Regions from separate parts of the Virgibacillus xinjiangensis genome, predicted to be linked through region 2. Evidence: riboswitches for the same ligand, from Rfam matches in the RefSeq annotation. Region 2 holds a riboswitch; each other region holds the start of a gene.
The links. Region 2 has a riboswitch for S-adenosylmethionine ahead of ACFOGI_RS14085 (methionine ABC transporter ATP-binding protein). Riboswitches for the same ligand answer to the same signal wherever they lie in the genome.

Region 1: another riboswitch for S-adenosylmethionine. It lies ahead of ACFOGI_RS05375 (YfcC family protein); the one in region 2 lies ahead of ACFOGI_RS14085 (methionine ABC transporter ATP-binding protein).
Region 3: another riboswitch for S-adenosylmethionine. It lies ahead of metK (methionine adenosyltransferase); the one in region 2 lies ahead of ACFOGI_RS14085 (methionine ABC transporter ATP-binding protein).
Region 4: another riboswitch for S-adenosylmethionine. It lies ahead of ACFOGI_RS14385 (phosphoadenylyl-sulfate reductase); the one in region 2 lies ahead of ACFOGI_RS14085 (methionine ABC transporter ATP-binding protein).

What each region holds. Positions count from the first base shown of each region.
Region 1 covers NZ_JBHRSA010000020.1:11,269-14,908, reverse strand. The annotation lists gene ACFOGI_RS05385 (PAS domain-containing protein) at 1-462, opposite strand, end outside; gene ACFOGI_RS05380 (cupin domain-containing protein) at 603-944, opposite strand; SAM riboswitch class I at 1,257-1,368, shown strand; gene ACFOGI_RS05375 (YfcC family protein) at 1,581-2,990, shown strand; gene ACFOGI_RS05370 (DUF488 domain-containing protein) at 3,246-3,640, shown strand, end outside.
Region 2 covers NZ_JBHRSA010000049.1:87,994-91,633, reverse strand. The annotation lists gene ACFOGI_RS14090 (methionine ABC transporter permease) at 1-525, opposite strand, end outside; gene ACFOGI_RS14085 (methionine ABC transporter ATP-binding protein) at 518-1,549, opposite strand; SAM riboswitch class I at 1,667-1,778, opposite strand; gene ACFOGI_RS14080 (thioredoxin family protein) at 1,853-2,167, opposite strand; gene ACFOGI_RS14075 (toprim domain-containing protein) at 2,178-2,534, opposite strand; gene gcvH (glycine cleavage system protein GcvH) at 2,647-3,030, opposite strand; gene ACFOGI_RS14065 (arsenate reductase family protein) at 3,100-3,462, opposite strand.
Region 3 covers NZ_JBHRSA010000010.1:4,112-7,751, forward strand. The annotation lists gene pckA (phosphoenolpyruvate carboxykinase (ATP)) at 1-1,431, opposite strand, end outside; SAM riboswitch class I at 1,645-1,753, shown strand; gene metK (methionine adenosyltransferase) at 1,959-3,161, shown strand; gene ACFOGI_RS03895 (gamma carbonic anhydrase) at 3,206-3,640, opposite strand, start outside.
Region 4 covers NZ_JBHRSA010000051.1:1,742-5,381, reverse strand. The annotation lists gene ACFOGI_RS14390 (assimilatory sulfite reductase (NADPH) flavoprotein subunit) at 1-635, opposite strand, end outside; gene ACFOGI_RS14385 (phosphoadenylyl-sulfate reductase) at 896-1,618, opposite strand; SAM riboswitch class I at 1,709-1,817, opposite strand; gene ACFOGI_RS14380 (ectoine synthase) at 1,965-2,354, opposite strand; gene ectB (diaminobutyrate--2-oxoglutarate transaminase) at 2,434-3,640, opposite strand, start outside.

The sequences.
Region 1 (3,640 bases), on a different contig from region 2:
AGCTTTAAATTCGTCAATGGTTTCCGGGGTGTTTTTGCCTTCTTTTCCTTCGAAGAGGTCGAGATTGACAGTCACATCCATACAGCCAAGGTATCTTCCGTTTTCATCACGTACTGCCATGAATTTTTGGTAAATCTGACCAGATTCACCACTGCGCTTAGGGAACCAAAATTCCCATTCATCGCGTTTTCCTGTATGGAAATCATTCAACAACTTTTCAACGTGGTGAGCCACTTTCGGGTGAAGCTCAAGCACGTGGCGGCCAATCGCTTCCTTCCGGCGACCATGCACACGGTTTGGATTATTTGAATACCAGCGGAAAATATCATCGGCATCACAAAAGCCCATTTCAAATGGCAGTAGATTAATGATGGAATCCAACGTGCTTGCTCTGATCGCCCCGGTTTCAAAATTAATCACAGCTTCAGGACTGATTAGTTCGGACAATTTTTGTTCAAGCATATCTAAATCTCTCCTTTAAGAATAGAATTTTATAAATAATAGTAAGCATAGACTCATCTGCTAATAATGCTATATAGCAGGTATGGACTTATAAAAGAAATCCGGTGCAGCCGTTCCTCTGATCACAGCTGAACTGGCGTTTACATGTTTTTCGCATATTGCTCATCAGGGATCTTATTCAGCATGACATATAGGCTTACGTCAGATGACCCAGTACTGGCAAATGCCAGCTCTTCATCGCCATTACATACAAGAACGTCATCCTGTTGTACAGGAACTTCTTTCCTATCTATGGTAAATGTACCTTCACCCTGTAGGACAAGTAAATATACATTGGAGCCAGGATGCTTATGTGCAGGCAAAGTTTGACCAGGTTCAAAGTTAAGCACAAACACCGTACTTTTGTCCTCTTTAAAAATAATCCGTTTCGTAAACCTCTCCTTATTCATTTCCATATATTCGTTAAGGTTTTGTATTTTCATGTCAACTTCCTCCCATTTGATGAATCATAAGTAAATCTGACTTTCTAACCAAAGTATATTCTAATAAACGGATAAAAAAATTGACCTAGGTCAATTTTGGAATGATTGATCTCAAAATAGCAGGGTTTTGAGCTAAACAGGCAAGATAGACTGAAAATTTTATTCCAGCTCCATCAGAGTCAGCCGATTAGTAACCAATCTATCGACTTGATCCGACATCTTCCTCCAAAAATCTCTTTATCTTATTGACAAAAAACTCACTCGAGTATAAAATTGCTCATTACTAACAAAAATTTTCTAATTTAATAATTTTACTTATCAAGAGTGACTGAGGGACAGGCCCAATGACGTCCGGCTACCTCCTTTTAGAAGGAAAGGTGCCAATTCCTGCAGAATAATTCGGATTTATTCTGGGAGATAAGGCGAAATAGACATACAGCCTCTTTCCCATTGGAAGAGGTTGTTTTGTGTCTATCAAAATTTATTAATTAGATACAAGGGGGATAGAAGCCAGGGGACAGTATTGGAAAAAGCCGAGTATTGCTATGGTAATACGGACGTTATTATATGTACCGTTATGCGAGGGCACAGTCGTTTAACTCAACGAAAGAAAATACACACAAGAGGTGAACAACTATGCAGGAAGAAAATAAAAGTAAAAAATTGCTGGATCGGATTCCACATCCACTTGCTCTATTGTTTTATATTGTAGTTGCTGCAGCTATTTTGACGTATATTATTCCGGCAGGATCTTATGAAAGGGAAGATGTGGATGGTGCCACTCGGACTATTCCTGGGACGTTTGATTTCATAGAGAGTAGTCCGGTTGGGATTCTCGATTTATTTACGGCAATTCCAGAAGGTTTCCAAGAAATGTCCGATATCGTCTTTGTCACATTCGCGGCTGCTATGATGTTCGGACTATTGGAAAGAACGGGGATGCTGGAAAACACAGTAGGGACCTTCATACGGAAAGTTGGTATGAACAGGCGTTTCCTTGTCGTTGTCATCATGACATTCGTTTATGGATTTTTCGGGATATTTGTAGGGCTTGAAAATAATATCGCCCTTATTCCAATCGCTGTATTAGTAAGTGTTGCAATTGGCGGAGATGCCATGCTCGGGGCCGGTATTGGAATTGGGGGTGTGCTTGTAGGATTTGGTTTATCTCCATTCAATCCTTATACAGTTGGTGTAGGACACAAGATAGCGGAAATGCAACTCTTCTCAGGATGGCTTTTCAGAAGTATTTTGGTGTTTGCTATATTATCCGTATTAGCTTATTTTAACGTAAGGTATTTCAAAAAGATTTTAAAGAACCCGGGTAAAAGCCTGGGGTATGACATAGATACTCAAGACATGTCACTCAGCAAACCGCTTGATACATATCACATGAGAAAAAAAGATATTGCCATGCTATTGGTATTCATCTCTGGGATCATTATCATGCTCACTGGTATCTTCACCCAAGGATGGTATATCAATGAAGTAGCTGCGATCTATCTGATGATCGGGATGGTCTGTGGACTGATTGCTGGGTTGAATGGCAGTGAGATTGCCAAAGTATTTTCCAAAGCGCTAGAACCTAGTGCATTGGCAGCTATCTTGATTGGGGTGGCAATGGCGACTCAAGTAGTGATGAACCAGGGTAATATCAGTGATACAGTTGCTCATGGCCTTGTCTCTGTGCTGGATTATTTGCCAACAACACTAGCGGTCTTGTTCATGACGGTAGCCCAGTCGATCATTAATATTCTGATTCCTAGTGGGAGTGGACAAGCAATGGTGACACTGCCGATCATGATTCCGGTCGGTGATATGTTGGATATTACACGGCAATCGACCATTTTAGCATTCCAAGTCGGTGATGGCCTTACCAATTTATTTTCCCCAACATTGGGCGGGCTGATGGCAATGCTTGGTTTATGCAGAGTACCTTATGGAAGATGGCTTCGTTATATTGTCCCGTTTGCCATCATAGCACTCTGTATCGCTTGGATTGCCTTGGTCATCAGTGTATTGATTAATTGGGGTGGCTCCCTCTAAAATAAAGTTTACTTTGTTGGATGGTTGGTCCAACTTGGTCCGTTGTACGTAACCGTTTGGTGTTCATCACCAGACGGTTTTATTTGTATAGGATTGTTTATATCTGATAGATGCTCCACTTCCGTTTGGTTTGTTAACGGCTCTGTGGTTCATTGAAGTCTCTATAACGTAAACTCTGTTGCCGGTAGGAATTTTGATAAAATAATAGAAAGGGTATAGGTTGTTACATAAGCTGCTAACAAGGAGGCCAGGGTTATGAGGATCTATACGATCGGGCATTCCGGCCATGACAAGCAACATTTCCTGCAGATGCTCGAGGCTGCTGGTATCGAATATGTAGCGGATATCCGTGCTTTTCCTGCCAGCCGGAAACACCCGCAGTTCAACAAGGAAAGCATGGATGATTGGCTTGGGGAAGCGGGCCTCGACTACCGTCATTTCTCATTGCTCGGTGGCAGGCGGAGCCGGTCAGGCGAGATTGGAGAAGACTTAAATGCTGGCTGGAACAATCGCTCGTTCCATAACTATGCGGACTATACATTAACGGAAATGTTCCAAAATGGACTGGAGGGTTTACAGGCTGAGGCCCGAAAGAAGAATCTCGTCTATATGTGCTCCGAGCGGCATCCAGCCAGGTGCCATCGCCTGTT
Region 2 (3,640 bases):
ACCGCCGGCACCGATTACTCCAGCCATTGCTGTATAACCTATTAAAGCAATAGCTGTTACCGTAAGGCCTGAGACAAGGGCTGGCATGGACTCAGGAAGCAGCACTTTGAAAATGATCGTACTCGTCTTCGCTCCCATCGCCTTTGCAGCCTCGACAACACCCTTTTCCACTTCTCTTAAAGCTATTTCCACCAGTCGTCCATAAAACGGAGCAGAGCCTATAATCAATGCTGGCAAGGCAGCATTAGGTCCCCGTATCGTTCCAACCAGAAAATCCGTAAAAGGGAACAACAGTAGAATAAGTATAATGAATGGAATAGCACGGAAAATATTCACCAGTGAGGCCACAATAAAATTAATATATTTATTCTGCCATATTCCATCCTTGCTTGTAAGATACAACATCAATCCCAGTAGGATACCGAATATACATGTACCAACCAAAGCTAGAATTGTCATATAGAATGTTTCATAAGTTGCTATCCAGAAATCTTCCATTTGTATATTTGGAAATAAGTCAGCCATCTTCACGTATAACCTCCACTTCCACCGAGGTCTGCTCATGAACAAAAGCGACGGCTTTTTGAACTTCTTGATGATCCCCGTTTATCTGAACATACAGCGTCCCGTATGCGCCACCTTGTGTCTGTGTGATTTTCCCCTGCAATATATTGATATCCACGTCGAACTCCTTGGACAACTTGCTGATCAAGGCCTGATTGGTCGTTTCTCCCAAAAAGTGGAAGCGGATGATGTTGCCTCCTGCAGAGCTCTGCACAAGCTGACCCACACTATCTTCGTCCTGTTGGTTACCCATAACTTGCTCTACAAACTTTTTGGTTACCGGCTGTTTCGGACGTGAAAACAGCTCCAAGACGTCTCCCTGTTCTACGACCCTTCCCTTTTCCATTACTGCCACCTGTTTGCAGATTTTGCGTATTACATGCATCTCGTGGGTGATAAGAATGATGGTCAATCCCAACTGTTGATTGATATCCACCAGCAAATCAAGGATGGAATTGGTCGTCTCCGGGTCAAGAGCCGAGGTTGCTTCGTCGCAGAGCAGCACTTTGGGGCGATTGGCCAGCGCCCTGGCGATCCCTACCCTCTGTTTTTGTCCACCACTCAATTGGGCTGGATACGCATTTTCCCTTCCTGAAAGACCTACCAACCTGATTAGCTCATCTACACGTGAGTCACGATCTTTTTTGGGAACCCCTGCAATTTCCAGTGGAAATGCAATATTATCTTTCACTGTTCTGGACCAAAGTAGATTAAAATGCTGAAAGATCATCCCGATATCCTGTCGTGCCACCCGCAATTGCTTGTTGTTTAGGGACGTAATTTCCCTATCGTCAATCACGATTTTTCCGGAGGACGGTTCCTCCAATCGGTTCAACAGTCTGACAAAGGTACTCTTCCCAGCCCCGCTATAGCCGATCACTCCGAAGATATTCCCTTCTTTGATGTCCAGCGTCATGTCATCGACTGCAGTTATTTCCTGTTTATCTGTTTTGAAATATTTACTTAGGTTCTCTATGGAAATCACGATAATCCTCCCTTCTGTGATGCTATGGATAGTATGTACTATCGATGCTTGTTTAAAAAACATAAAAAAAGCCTTTCCGCAAGAGAACAGAAAGACGTCAGTTTATGCCTTTTCGTTCTCTTATCTGTCAAAGATATTCTTTGCAGGAATTGGCACCTTTCAAATATCACTGTATTTGAAGGTTGCCGCGGGTTCACTGGGCCAGTCCCTCCACCGCTCAAGATAAGAGTTGAAAATTATTCAATTAAGAACAGATAAGAAAAATCCTATCATACTTGACTCACTGTGTCAATGGTATATTTCCTATTGGTGTTGGAATAACTCTGGCTTGTATTTCATTAAATAACTGTATATATTCGGAATGGAGTGGAAAGTGTAAACTTTTTCCTTCCACTCACCATCTTCTTTTATGAGTAGGCATGGCACACTCTCAATCTGCTTCTCCTGCATGAATTCGGGATGCAGGGAAGCGTTCATTTCAAAGAAGATATCCTGCTTATGCACACTTTCTATTTTTTCCAACATCCCGCGGGCAAGCTGGCATGTCCCGCAAAAAGGGGTGTAAATATACAGGAGGAATTTTTCCTGATCTGCTGTTTCATTGGTAAATTGTTTCAATCCTCTCACCCTATACTAAAAAGATCGGGTTCACCTCTATATGCTTGCTTACTAATGCCGTGGCTAGAATATTTTCAGGTGTTGTGGCCACCTCGCGGTACTCACTGCTGACAAAAATATGCTCTGCATGGGGAAGTTCCCTGGACAGCTGCTTCCTCAGCTTCATGCCGGATGCGTCTTCGTCCACTAAAATGATGACCTCTTTGTGGTCCAAATCATATGTTTCCAGTAATTCATCCAGACGTTCCACGCCCAATGTTCCATGCGTACAGACAATTGTCACATCATCTGTAATCAGTTTCTGAATCTGCCGCTTATCGGTCAACCCTTCAACGATAATCACCTTATCGGTCTCATGCGTTATCATCCCATAGCACTCCTTATGAAATCAAGCAAGAAGCTTATTTACTTTAATATATGATAAAAACATGGCTGACTATACACTTATTAGCGTGTTAGCCAGCCCAATTTTCGGTAATTCAGTCCTCTTCCGTAATTTCTGCGTACTGTTCAGGGGACAGGAGGTCATCCAGCTCTGATGTGTTGGAAGGTTCAATTACGACCATCCAAGCTTTTTCATAAGGAGATTCATTAACAAATTCAGGACTATCCTCTAGATCTTCGTTGATTTCTACAACTTTTCCACTTACTGGAGCATACAATTCAGATACTGTCTTGACGGATTCCACACTGCCGAATGGTTCATCGACGGCCAGTTCATCTCCAGGCTCTGGGAGTTCGACAAATACGATGTCACCCAATTCATCTTGAGCAAAATCGGTGATGCCTACACGCACGTTGTCTCCCTCTTTTTTTATCCATTCATGTTCTTTTGAATACAGCAGATCTTTTGGTAAGCTCATTCTCAATCCCTCCAAATTTTTAATCCACTACCACTATACAAGTTAACTCTTTTTTTTGCTACCATTTATCTAATAGTTCAGCCAAGTCTCCGAGAATTCATCTTCTTTGAATCCTACGGTCACATACTCGTCATCGGTTACAATCGGACGCTTGATCAGCATGCCGTCAGAAGCCAGAATCTCAGCCATTTCCTCGTCCCCGGCATTCTTTATTTTATCCTTTATGTTCAGTTCGCGGTATTTTTTACCGCTAGTATTGAAGAATTTCTTAGCAGGGAGGCCACTCTTGTCCATCAACTCCAAAATCCTCTGTTTGGAAGGCGGCTCTTCTACTATATGTATTGGTTCATAGTCCACTTCATTCTCTTCCATCCATTTCTTTGCTTTTCGGCAAGTACCACATTTCGGATACCAATAGAAAGTTACTGCCACTATATTTCCCCCTTCCTTTTTCATTAATATTCTATCATGTTTATGCTTCGTAATTCCATTTTCTGCTCATTTACTAGGAAAGAACCCCGGGGGTACGATAACTTTATCACATGGATATGGGAAACACGGATTGCAATCCATGCGCTTCCGGTCGATAAAGCATGGAAAAGGTTTAGAG
Region 3 (3,640 bases), on a different contig from region 2:
CACTCCAGGAACCTGCAGTGGAATATTCAAGTCGAAGATTTCGTCTCTGACAGTTTCCACTGAATTCAATTCACCTTCCAATGCCGAGTGGATCATGGCGCGGGTGTAGGACAGCTTCATCCGTTTTCCCGTCCCATAAGAACCACCGGTCCAGCCTGTGTTAACCAAGAAGACATTCGAATTGTGCTGATCAATTTTCTCTCCGAGCATCTCTGCATAAGCTGCCGGTTTCAATGGCAGGAATGGTGCACCAAAGCAGGCGGAGAAGGTTGCCTGTGGTTCTGTGACTCCGCGTTCTGTCCCTGCAAGTTTACTGGTATAACCACTAAGGAAATGATACATTGCCTGCTCTTTGGTCAGTTTACTGATCGGAGGCAGGGTGCCTGATGCGTCTGCTGTCAGGAATATGATGGTATTGGGGTGGCCTGCCACACTAGGAGAAATAATATTGTCCATATTTTCCAACGGGTATGCGGCCCGAGTATTTTCGGTCAAGGAAGTATCATCGTAGTCAGGCAATCTGGAAGAGCGGTCCAGCACGACGTTTTCCAGCACAGAACCGAATCGTATCGCCTTATGGATCTGTGGTTCTTTTTCCTCGGAAAGGTTAATGCATTTTGCGTAACAGCCGCCTTCAATGTTGAATACTCCGTTCGGTCCCCAGCCATGTTCATCATCACCGATCAGCCGCCGGTAAGGGTCGGCGGAAAGCGTGGTCTTTCCTGTGCCTGATAATCCGAAAAATAGGGCGACATCTCCTTCTTGCCCAACGTTGGCAGAACAGTGCATCGACAGGATATCCTGCCGGGGCAAGAGGTAGTTCATGACAGAAAAGATCGATTTTTTAATTTCGCCAGCATACTCGGTTCCTCCTATGAGGACCACACGCTTTTTGAAGGAGATGATAATGAACGTTTCAGAGTTGGTGCCGTCCGCTTCCGGGTCGGCTTTGAAATCAGGTGCAGAAACCACAGTGAATTCCGCTTGGTGTCCAGAAAGTTCTTCTTCAGACGGCGTTATGAATAATTGCCTTGCAAAAAGATTGTGCCAGGCATATTCATTGATCACCTGAATAGGTAGTCGATATTTTGAATCAGCGCCGGCGAATCCTTTGAAGCTGTATAATACATCTTTTTCTTTTAAATGGGACAACATTTTTTCATACAATCTATTGAAAGAGGATTCATCAATTTGTTGATTGACTGCTCCCCAGTCGATATGATCTTCGGAAATTTCGTCTTCTACGATATATTTATCCTTAGGAGAGCGTCCGGTATATGCCCCTGTGGTGGCACGCACCGCTCCGGTAGCGGTAAGGATGCCCTCATTACGGGCCAGGATTTGTTCCACCAGCTGTGGTACCGTTAAGTTCTCCTGGAGATTCACATGTGAATGGATTTCTTTTGTTAATGATTTTTCCACCATTTTCATTTCGACAACCCGCCTTTTTTTGATGAATTTACACAGTATACTTATCAAACATCCATTTTTTTCTGATTATGTTTATTAGTATAACACATTAAAAAATATAGTCCACACTAATTCTGCGATTATTTTATGAAAAATTGAACTTTACTATGGCTGCCTTCCAAAAAGGTTGACACACCAGACCTCTTTCGATACGATTAACTGCGAACGGATACTCTCTTATTCAGAGTTGGTGGAGGGACAGCCCCGATGAAGCCCAGCAACCATCACGTCAGCGTGAAAAGGTGCTTACCTGATGCAAGGATATTTCCTTGGACAATAAGAGTGAAAGGCCATAACCTTTCCTCATGATGGCAGGAAAGGTTTTTTCTTTGTTTGAACGTTATTGTTGCCTGACAGGAAATCCTTAGGCTTCCATATTAGGTTATGGAAATCCGGTATGTTCTGATATTTTTAACCAGTTTGGATAAAAAGGAAAAACATAAGGAAAAATAGAGTACCGTAATATAATTAGGGGAGGATTTAGCCACATGGCTGAAAACCGTCGTTTATTCACTTCTGAATCAGTAACAGAAGGACATCCGGATAAGATATCCGATCAGATATCCGATGCTATTCTGGATGAAATACTTAAAAAGGACCCTTTTGCCAGGGTAGCGTGTGAAACTACCGTTACAACCGGGTTGGTATTGGTAGCTGGTGAAATTTCCACTAGTACATATGTAGATATTCCGGCACTAGTGCGCCGGACGGTGAAGGAAATCGGCTATACTCGGGCAAAGTTCGGGTTTGATGCAGATACCTGTGCCGTACTCACTGCGATTGATGAGCAATCGCCTGATATTGCTGGAGGGGTCAATCAAGCTCTTGAAGCTCGCCAAGGCAAGATGACGGAAGAGGAAATTGATGCAATCGGTGCAGGGGACCAGGGCTTGATGTTCGGTTTTGCTTGTGATGAAACAGAAGAATTGATGCCATTGCCAATTTCTCTGGCACATAAGCTTGCCAAAAGCCTGGCAGATTCTAGAAAGGATAAAGTCCTCGACTATCTCCGCCCGGACGGTAAGACACAGGTGACGGTAGAGTATGATGAAGAGGATCGCCCAGTCAAGGTCGATACCATTGTCATATCTACCCAACATCACCAGGATATTCCGTTGGAACAGATCGAGAAGGATATTAAGGAACATGTGATCAAACCTGTCGTGCCCCCCGAATTGCTGGACGATACGACCAAGTATTTCATCAATCCGACTGGACGTTTCGTCATAGGCGGTCCACAAGGGGATGCAGGACTAACCGGACGGAAAATCATCGTAGATACTTATGGCGGCTATGCCAGGCATGGTGGAGGAGCATTCAGCGGCAAGGATGCCACGAAAGTGGACCGCTCTGCAGCATATGCTGCCCGTTACGTAGCCAAGAATATTGTCGCGGCAGGACTTGCCAAAACATGTGAGGTGCAGCTGGCTTATGCCATCGGTGTAGCAGAACCGGTATCCATTTCTGTGAACACATTCGGCACAGGAGTTGTCGGAGAGCAGAAACTGGTTCAATCCATACGCAAAATATTTGATCTCCGGCCGGCAGGAATCATCCGCATGCTTGACCTGCAAAAGCCTATCTTTCGTAATACCGCGGCCTATGGGCATTTTGGAAGGACGGATGTCCAATTCCCATGGGAGAAAACAGATAAGGTGGATGAATTGAAGGCACTGACCGAAATTGAATAAGAATAAAAGAAGGCCATGCAGGATCATTCCTGTATGGCCTTCTTTTATAGATTGGTGTGTTCCTTATAATACTGTCCTTTTTCGACATAAGACTTTCTGACTCGTTCCATTTCTTTATGATCCTCTTCCGTCAACTCTCTGACCACTTTCGCTGGTCTGCCCATAACAAGTGTATTGGCCGGAACTTTCTTACCTGGAGGGACGAGGCTGCCTGCTCCTACAAATGCATTCTCTCCTATTTCTGCCCCGTCTAAAATTATGGAACCCATTCCGATCAGTGCTTTCTCTCTTACGATGGCGGAATGAAGTGTTACTTGATGGCCAACGGTCACATCGTCTTCAATCACCAATGTACGGCCAGGGCTTTGATGAAGCATGGACAAATCCTGGATATTGACACGTTTACCAATCCGTGTCGGTGCTACGTCCCCCCGTATGACCGTTTTGAACCAAACACTTGAATTTTCTCCAATGGAAAC
Region 4 (3,640 bases), on a different contig from region 2:
TCGCTGAGAACTCCTTCCACCCATTCTGCAGCGGGCTCATCAAAATCCACATCACAGTCAACGCGTCCATACAAGCGCTCTCCGCCTAACTCTTCCAGTCGTTTATCAAAATCTTTTCCAGTCTGGCAGAAGAACTCATACGATTCATCTCCCAATGACAGAACTGAAAAACGTACATCCTGCAATTTCGGTGCTTTTCTGCTATGCAGGAACTCATGAAAGGAAATGGCATTATCTGGTGGGTCCCCTTCTCCATGTGTAGCAGTCACAATCATCAGATCCTGTACCTTCTTTAAATCTTTTGGTTTAAAATCATCCAGAGCAGCGAGCTTTACTTTCTTGTCCCGTGCTTTCGCTTTTTCTTCTAAATCCTTAGCGACTGACTGGGCATTACCTGTTTCTGAACCATATAAAATGGTCAACTCCCTCTGTTTCAGCGATGCAGTTTGCTGAACAGCTGGCTGAGATGCCGTTGGATTTTCCAAAACTGCGGCCACTCCGCCACTAGATTGCTGCGGCACTGAAAGATACCCACTCAGCCATATTCTCTGTGTCTCTGTTAAGGTTGGCAGAATACGATTGAGATCCTCTGTCTGTTCCTTACTGAAAGGACTATTGGTTTCCAATAATTGCAAAGATACTCACCCCATAAGATACTATTTTTTATTGTTCTCCATGCCAATCAGCAGACATTTTAGGTTCCTGCCACCGATTGGCTCTTTAATTGATATGCCGTGTATACAAAGCGTATTACTCGGCTTTAATTGTAATTTTTAGCCCTGATTCATAAGGAAAAAATCTTATCATACCAGGGAATTACGGAGTTTCTAGTAAACCAAAAGTATTGTATTTCTAGCAATATACTCGGATTTAAATTAAAAATAAAAGGCTTTGTTCAACCATTTGTATGAAGGCCACATTCAGTTTTATTGAAGCCTGCCCATCTTCCTTCACGGGAATCACCGGAGTCACTTACACGTGAAGTACACGGTATACAGCCAATACTAGGATAGCCATTGTCATGCAATTCATTATATGGAAGATCATTCGTCCGGATATAGTCCCAGACATCATCCCAAGTCCAATGAATGAGGGGGCAAACCTTGATGGATTTGAATCGTTCGTCTCTATTCACATAGTCTGTTTTACTGCGGCTGGGCGATTGTTCTCTGCGCAGGCCTGAAATCCAAGCGGGTACACCGCTTAACGCATCCTCGAGTGGTTTGATCTTACGAATGAAACAGCATTGGTCCGGCTGTCTTTTCCACAATGCTGACCCATGTTCTTCCGCCTGTTCTTCCAGAGTCAGCTCAGGTTTTTTAATATGAATTCGGAGTTCCGGATACTTCGCCTTTACTTCCTCAATGAGCTCATATGTCTCCTGAAAATGCAAATCTGTATCAAGGAATACAATCTGCGCATCCTTCTTCACTTTAGAAATCAAATCAATCAATACCATTCCTTCGGCACCGAAGCTGCATGCATAGGTGACACCATCGCCATAGGAATCATATGCCCATTTCAGAATGGTAGACGCTCCTTTGGTTTCATCTTGTGATACCCAATTCTTGAAAGGATCCCCAGTGAATTCGTCGTAGGTGATTACTTCATTATTCACGCATCAACCCTCCATATGAGTTTTTTCCACATCAGAATATAAAAACCTCTCCAGAATAAAAAAGGATATTCTTACATTCTGCTGATTCTCTTCTTATCTTATAGTCAACCATTAGTATAGGAATTGTCACCATTTAGGCGTTCTACATCTGTAGCCGAGGCTTACAAGGGCCTTTTCCCTTCACCTTTCTTGATAAGAATTTTGGAAATTGTTTATGTAGTTGTTGCTAGTCATTCTATACCGTTATACTCCATTCGTCAATACACTTTTCAGAAAAAATTCATTTAATACTAAAATAGTAAAAAAGGATAGGACCATAAAGTCCTATCCTCGAATGCCTTTTGAACTACTCAGTCAGTAGTGGATAAACTCCTTCTTCATTGTGTGTCTCAGTTCCGACAAGTGGCGGGTTGAACACACAAACCATGCGCAATTGGGTTTTTGCATGGACTTTATGCTTATCATGATCATTCAGAAGGTAGAGAGTGCCAGGCTTCAGATCATGCATCTTTCCACCATTTTCAACTTCTTCGATCTGTCCTTCTCCTTCAATTACGTAAACGGCTTCAATGTGATTTTTATACCAGAAGTAATTTTCTGTACCAGCAGCAATTACAGTATCATTCATGCTGAAGCCCACACCGTCTTTGTTCAGGATAAAACGGCGGCTGGTCCAATTGCCATCAGATGTTTCGTCCTCTGTTCCAATAATATTTTCCAAAGATTTTACGATCATGTCGAATTCCCCTTTTCGTCATTTTGTATGAAAACTATTGCTGTTTCTCTATATATTTTAGTGAAATATATTACGATGATTATTTAGCAGTTGCAGCTTTAATGCTTTCTTCCAGGATTTCCAGGCCTTTTGCCAGACCATCTTTGTCAATGACTAACGGCGGAAGGAATTTTACCACTTCATCGCTAGGACCGGATGTCTCTACAATCAGGCCACGATTGAATGCCTCTGCACAAATTTCGCTGGCAAGTCCTTCTTTGTCTATGGCGATACCTTGCATTAATCCACGACCACGCGCTGTGCCATTCAGCTCCGGATATTTATTGATGATTTCTTTTACAGAGTCACTTAAGAAATCAGCCTTTTCCTGAATTTCTTTAGCAAAATCATCTGTCTCCCAGCGATTGAGTGCTTCAGTTGCTGCAATGAATGCCAGGTTATTTCCTCGGAAAGTACCATTATGTTCACCTGGTCCCCATTGATCATATTCAGATTTGATCAGTGTAATAGCCATTGGCAGACCTACACCACCAATTGACTTGGAGAGACAGACTACATCTGGCTTAATTCCAGCTGGTTCAAAGCTGAAGTATGTCCCTGTGCGTCCATTACCTGCTTGGACATCATCTACAATCAACAAAATGTCCCAACGGCGGCAGATGTTTTCAATCTCTTTCAACCATTCCATACTGGCAGCATTAATTCCGCCTTCACCCTGTACGGTTTCCAGAATAATAGCAGCAGGCAGTGCAACACCACTTCCGCTGTCTTCCAGGAATCGTTCAAGGTATGCAATAGAACTCTGGCCATCTACATAATCATCGAAAGGCATGGAAACTGAGTGATGCAGCGGCACACCGGCCCCATGGCGCTTAAAGGAGTTTCCAGTTACAGAAAGTGATCCAATGGTCATACCATGGAATGCGTTGGTGAAACTGATGACCGTGTCACGGCCTGTCACCTTTCTAGCAATTTTCAGTGCACTTTCAACCGTGTTGGTCCCAGTAGGTCCTGGGAACATGATTTTATAATCCAAATTGCGGGGCTCCAAAATTACTTCTTTGTAACGCTCCAGGAACTCTTTCCTTGGAGTAGTCCCCATATCCAGGCTATGGATAATCCCATCATTCTTGATATATTCAATCATCTTCTCTTGCATGGTGTCATCGTTATGGCCATAGTTTAGAGTGCCGGCACCCGCAAAGAAATCAATATATTCGTTTCCATCCGTGTCCCACATTTTATATCCTTTTGCTTTTTCGAATACGGTCGGCCAGCCACGACTG